DNA from 2 places in the Enterobacter huaxiensis genome. Region 2 is predicted to be linked to the other one. Evidence: predicted binding sites of a transcription regulator. Region 2 holds the regulator's gene; the other holds the start of a gene.

Region 1 (3,210 bases), 2.0 Mb from region 2:
TAAAGCTCGACAGACGCATCACCGCCAGCAGGGTGCCCCAGACGATACCGATGATGATGGCTATCACGGTGATCTTTAAGGTGATCAGCAGGCCATCAAGCAGGTAGGGCAGGGATGGAACAATAGAACTCCAGTCAAATTCGTACATTACTTACCCCCCAGATTGCCCGGCAGGCGAGTTTTGCGTTCAACCAGGTTCATCACCAGCATGATGAAAGCGTTAATCAGAACATAGGCGAGGGTGATCGCGGTGAAGGACTCCCACGCGTGAGCGGAGTAGTCCAGCAGCTTACCGGCCTGCGCCGCCATATCCACCAGACCGATGGTCGAGGCGATGGCCGAGTTCTTCACCAGGTTCATCATCTCTGAGGTCATCGGCGGCACGATAACGCGATACGCGTTTGGCAGCAGCACGTAGCGGTAGGCCTGCGGCAGCGTCAGGCCCATCGCCAGCGCAGCATTCTTTTGTCCGCGAGGCAGAGACTGAATGGCGGCACGCACCTGTTCGCAGACGCGCGCGGCGGTGAACAGCCCCAGGCACAGCATGGAGGAGACAAAGAACTGGACGTTAGGATCCAGCTCCGCCTTGAACCACATGCCGATATTCTCCGGCAGCAGTTCCGGAATGACCAGATACCAGGTGAAGAACTGCACGATCAGCGGAACGTTACGGAACAGTTCCACATACAGCGTGCCAAGCGTTGAAAGAAAGCGGTTAGGGACGGTGCGCAGAATACCGAACAGCGACCCGACAAGAAACGCGATAATCCACGCCGTTATCGATAACGCGACGGTGACCTGAAAGCCGCTCCATAGCCAGCCAAGATAGGTGGTGTTGCCGAACGGGGCTTGTTGCAGAAAGATGCCCCAGTTCCAGTCAATTGACATAATAAACTCCAGAAAAAAAAGGGTAGCAGCGCTACCCTCGAAGATTGGTGAGAAGCTCATTTTCGCGCTGAGTGGGGAACGACCACTCAGCGTATAGTCTGTCCATGCTTCCCGACAATCGAGAGGGCAGGAGATCCCGCCCCTGTCGTTCTAATTAGTTAAGAGCTTTGTCGTTTGGTGATTTGAACAGCGCCTTCATGTCGTCAGACAGTTCAAAGTTCATGTTGAGGTTTTTTGGTGGAATCGGGTTCTTGAACCACTTATCAAACCATTTTGCCGCTTCGCCGGAGGTCTGAGCCTGAGCGATGGTATCGTCGATCAGCTTTTTGAAGTCAGCGTCGTCTTTACGCAGCATACAGCCGTAGGCTTCTTTAGACTGCGCGGTGCCGACGATTTCCCAGTTATCTGGTTTCTTCGCTTTCGCACGTTCGCCCGCCAGCAGGGCATCATCCATCATAAACGCGACCGCACGGCCGCTTTCCAGGGTGCGGAAGGAGTCGCCGTGGTCTTTCGCGCTGATGATGCGCATATCCATTTTCTTCTCGTCGTTCAGCTTGTGCAGCAGCACTTCTGACGTGGTACCCGACGTCACAACAACGGCTTTACCTTTCAGGTCTGCAAAATCTTTAATCTCGCCGCCTTTCTTGGTCAGCAGACGGGTGCCTACTACGAAGATAGTGTCGGAGAAAGCAGCCTGTTTCTGACGCTCCAGGTTGTTGGTGGTGGAGCCACACTCGAAATCAAAGGTGCCGTTTTGCAGCAGAGGGATACGGTTCTGTGAGGTGATTGGAATCAGTTTCACCTGCAGGTCAGGTTTGTTCAGCTTTTTCTTCACAGCTTCAACGATGGCGTTGGAATAATCCTGTGAGTAGCCCACGACTTTTTGCGTGTTGTCGTAGTAAGAGAACGGGACAGAAGATTCACGGTGGCCGACCACGATTACGCCGTTTTTGGCAATCTTGTCGAGAGTGCTTCCTGCTGCCGGAGCGTCTTCAGCGTGAACGACGCCTGCAGACATTCCCATAACCAGCATTGCTGTGGCCAGTTTACGTAATTGCATACCCAACTCCTTTCTTATCAGCGCCAGTGACGCATTGATACCCATTGTGATGTTGTTATATCTCGCGCGATGCGAGTGCAGTGTTATGCAAGCTTGTTAACATTTAGTCTGGCTTAATGTAAAGATTTTGCTGCGTTATTGTTTATTTTTGCGAAGCGCGCCGCACCATTCAGAGGCAATAATCTGTCGTTGCACCGTTTCGGTGCTACCGATGATCTACGCTGGTGCGACAAGGTTGCACGTTAAGCCAAACTGCGTTTACCTGAATAAACAAAGCAATAGGCGTGCCAGATTTAAGATTGGGGAGGGATTGTCGGGTGGCGGCTACGCCTTACCCGACCTACAGCCAGGGGAAAGTAGGCCGGGTAAGCGTCAGCGCCACCCGGCAACAGAAGGTGAGGTTATTTACGACGCTGACGCAGGCTCATCAGCACCGCGGCAAAGCCGAACAGCGCGGTCAGGATCCACAGCGGCCAGTTGCCTGTACGCGCGTAGGGCGTAAGGCCGGTCGTTGGCGTGACTTTTGTCGTCAACACTTCGCGGGTGAACTGCGGGATCATGGCCTGGATTTCGCCACGCGGGCCAATCACGGCGGTAATGCCGTTGTTGGTGCTGCGCAGCAGCGGACGCGCCAGTTCAAGGGAACGCATGCGCGCCATCTGGAAGTGCTGCCACGGGCCGATCGACTTACCAAACCAGGCATCGTTAGAGATGGTCAGCAGGAAGTCGGTGTCCGGACGGAAGTTATCGCGCACCTGCTCGCCGAGAATAATCTCGTAGCAAATGGCCGCCGTCAGGGCCAACCCATGTGCTCGCAGCTGGGGCTGAACGTACGGGCCACGGCTGAAGGAGGACATTGGCAGGTCAAAGAACGGGGCCAGCGGGCGCAGGACCGACTCCAGCGGAACGAACTCGCCAAACGGTACCAGATGGTTTTTGTTGTAGCGGTCGGTGGAGCTGTAGCTGTATTCGCTGTCTTTGCCGAGCGTAATGATGGTGTTGTACGTGTCGTAGCGGTTCTGCTGATTCAAACGGGCATCGACGATGCCGGTGATCAGCGTGCTGCCGCGGGCCAGCAGCAGGTCGTTCATCATGTTGAGGAAGGGCTGCTGGTTAATTTCCAGATCGGGAATAGCCGATTCTGGCCAGATAATCAGCTGTGATTTACCCATCACCTCTTCGGTGGCGTTGGCGTAGATCTTCAGCGTATTCAGCAGCTCTTTCTCGTCCCACTTCATGGACTGCGGGATATTGCCCTGCAC
Region 2 (3,210 bases):
TTTTACCAGATGCAGGACAACGGCAAACCGGTTAAAGGCCGGGCGTCGCATATGCATTACGAGCTGGCAAAAGATCTGGTCATCCTGACAGGCAACGCCTATCTGGAACAGCTGGACAGCAATATCACCGGCGACAAGATCACCTATCTGGTGAAAGAGCAGAAAATGCAGGCCTCCAGCGAGAAAGGCAGACGCGTGACTACCGTGCTTGTTCCGTCGCAGCTGCAGGATAAAGGCAAAGGCCAGGCTCCGGCACAAAAGAAGAGTAACTAATTCGTTATGGCAACATTAACTGCAAAAAACCTCGCGAAAGCGTATAAGGGCCGTCGCGTCGTCGAAGACGTCAGTTTGACTGTCAACTCCGGTGAAATTGTCGGTTTGCTTGGCCCTAACGGTGCGGGTAAAACCACCACCTTCTATATGGTGGTGGGTATAGTGCCACGCGATGCAGGCAACATTATCATTGATGATGAAGACATCAGCCTGCTGCCGCTGCATGCCCGCGCGCGTCGTGGTATCGGCTATCTGCCTCAGGAAGCGTCAATCTTCCGTCGCCTGAGCGTCTACGATAACCTGATGGCCGTTCTGCAGATCCGTGACGATCTGACTAACGAACAGCGCCACGATCGTGCCAACGAGCTGATGGAAGAGTTTCATATCGAACACCTGCGCGACAGCCTCGGGCAGGCGCTGTCCGGGGGGGAACGTCGCCGCGTGGAAATTGCACGCGCGCTGGCAGCAAACCCGAAATTCATCCTGCTGGATGAACCCTTCGCGGGCGTTGACCCCATCTCCGTTATCGACATCAAACGTATTATCGAGCACCTTCGTGACAGCGGGCTTGGCGTACTGATCACCGACCACAACGTCCGTGAAACGCTGGCCGTCTGTGAACGTGCTTATATCGTGAGCCAGGGCCATCTGATCGCCCACGGAACACCGCAAGAGATCCTCGAAGATGAGCATGTTAAGCGCGTGTACCTTGGGGAAGACTTCAGACTCTGATAGGGTAGAGGTAACATAACGCCGGACCGGAGAAAAATGCTCTGAACATGAAGCAAGGTTTGCAATTAAGGCTCAGCCAACAACTGGCAATGACGCCGCAGCTACAGCAGGCGATCCGTCTGCTGCAGCTGTCCACGTTAGAACTCCAGCAGGAGCTCCAGCAGGCGCTGGACAGTAATCCCCTGCTGGAGCAAACCGATCTTCATGACGAGGTAGATACCCAGGAAACACAAGACACTGAAACGCTCGACTCCGTTGATGCACTCGAACAAAAAGAGATGCCGGATGAGCTTCCGCTTGATGCCAGCTGGGATGAAATCTACACCGCCGGGACCCCTTCCGGCACGCGTGCAGACTACCAGGACGACGAGCTGCCGGTCTATCAGGGAGAAACCACCCAGTCGCTGCAGGATTACCTGATGTGGCAGGTTGAACTGACTCCCTTCTCCGATACCGATCGCGCTATTGCGACCTCCATTGTCGATGCCGTGGATGACACCGGCTATCTGACCGTCACGCTGGACGACATTCTGGAAAGCATCGGCAACGATGAGATCGAACTCGAAGAGATCGAGGCCGTGCTGAAGCGCATTCAGCGTTTCGACCCGGTCGGCGTGGCCGCAAAAGATCTCCGCGACTGCCTGCTGATCCAGCTGTCTCAGTTTGCCAAAGAGACGCCGTGGATTGACGAAGCCCGCGTGATCATCAGCAGCCATCTCGATCTGCTCGCAAACCACGATTTTCGCACCCTGATGCGCGTCACGCGCCTGAAGGAAGAGGTGCTGAAAGAAGCGGTTAACCTGATCCAATCCCTCGATCCGCGCCCCGGCCAGTCGATCCAGACCGGCGAACCCGAATATGTGATCCCCGATGTGCTGGTGCGAAAACATAACGACCGCTGGGTCGTAGAGCTGAATTCTGACAGCATCCCTCGCCTGCAAATCAACCAGCAGTATGCCTCCATGTGCACCAGCGCGCGTAATGACGCCGACAATCAGTACATTCGCAGCAATCTGCAGGAAGCACGCTGGTTGATCAAAAGTCTGGAGAGCCGAAATGATACGCTGCTGCGCGTAAGCCGCTGTATTGTCGAGCAGCAGCAGGCTTTCTTTGAGCAGGGCGAAGAGTTTATGAAACCGATGGTACTGGCGGATATCGCCCAGGCCGTCGAGATGCACGAATCAACCATTTCTCGCGTGACCACGCAGAAGTATCTGCACAGTCCGCGCGGTATTTTTGAGCTTAAGTATTTCTTCTCAAGCCATGTGAGTACCGAGGGCGGAGGCGAAGCCTCGTCGACGGCAATCCGTGCGCTGGTGAAGAAGTTGATCGCCGCGGAAAACCCCGCGAAGCCACTGAGTGACAGTAAGTTAACCACCATGCTGTCCGACCAGGGTATTATGGTGGCACGTCGTACTGTTGCGAAGTATCGAGAGTCTTTATCCATTCCGCCGTCTAACCAGCGTAAACAGCTGGTCTGACACAACCGATAAGGAAGACACTATGCAGCTCAACATCACAGGACACAATGTCGAGATCACCGAAGCATTACGCGATTTCCTGAACACGAAGTTCGCGAAGCTCGAGCAGTATTTCGAAAGGATCAATCAGGTCTATATTGTGTTGAAAGTGGAGAAAGTGACTCATATCTCGGATGCAACCCTGCACGTGAACGGGGGTGAACTCCATGCCAGTGCGGAAGGGCAAGACATGTACGCGGCTATCGACGGCTTGATTGATAAGCTTGCGCGACAGCTTAATAAACATAAAGATAAACTGAAACAACACTAATTGTCCGGGCAGTTAACGGGTGCAGGACGGCCTGTTGTAAAACACAACAGGCCATTTGTACGGTTAGCGCTTAGGTGAAATTATGATGAACAACGATTCCGCTCTTCAACTGAGCAATGTCCTGAACCAGGAATGTACCCGCAGTGGCGTTCACTGCCAGAGCAAAAAACGTGCGCTGGAGATCATCAGTGAACTGGCCGCAAAGCAGCTGGGCCTGCCGCCACAGGTAGTATTTGAAGCGATCCTGACCCGTGAAAAAATGGGCAGTACCGGCATCGGCAATGGCATTGCGATCCCGCATGGCAAACTGGAAGAGGACACCCTGCGTGCCGTCGGCGTATTTGTCCAGCTGGAAACGCCTATCGCCTTCGACGCCATTGATAACCAGCCCGTCGATCTCCTCTTCGCGCTGCT

The links. Region 2 encodes sigma-54, which starts transcription at its own class of promoters, with help from an activator protein. Its sites were predicted from a motif close to GTTGGCACANNTTTCGCTNT; they were not measured.
Region 1: the regulator sigma-54 is predicted to act here: its motif matches at 2,221-2,240, upstream of D5067_RS16410 (amino acid ABC transporter substrate-binding protein).

Annotation. Positions count from the first base shown of each region.
Region 1 is NZ_CP043342.1:3,428,748-3,431,957, reverse strand. It holds gene gltK (glutamate/aspartate ABC transporter permease GltK) at 1-148, opposite strand, end outside; gene gltJ (glutamate/aspartate ABC transporter permease GltJ) at 148-888, opposite strand; gene D5067_RS16410 (amino acid ABC transporter substrate-binding protein) at 1,043-1,948, opposite strand; gene lnt (apolipoprotein N-acyltransferase) at 2,350-3,210, opposite strand, start outside.
Region 2 is NZ_CP043342.1:536,066-539,275, reverse strand. It holds gene lptA (lipopolysaccharide ABC transporter substrate-binding protein LptA) at 1-273, shown strand, start outside; gene lptB (LPS export ABC transporter ATP-binding protein) at 280-1,005, shown strand; gene rpoN (RNA polymerase factor sigma-54) at 1,053-2,486, shown strand; gene hpf (ribosome hibernation promoting factor) at 2,509-2,796, shown strand; gene ptsN (PTS IIA-like nitrogen regulatory protein PtsN) at 2,879-3,210, shown strand, end outside.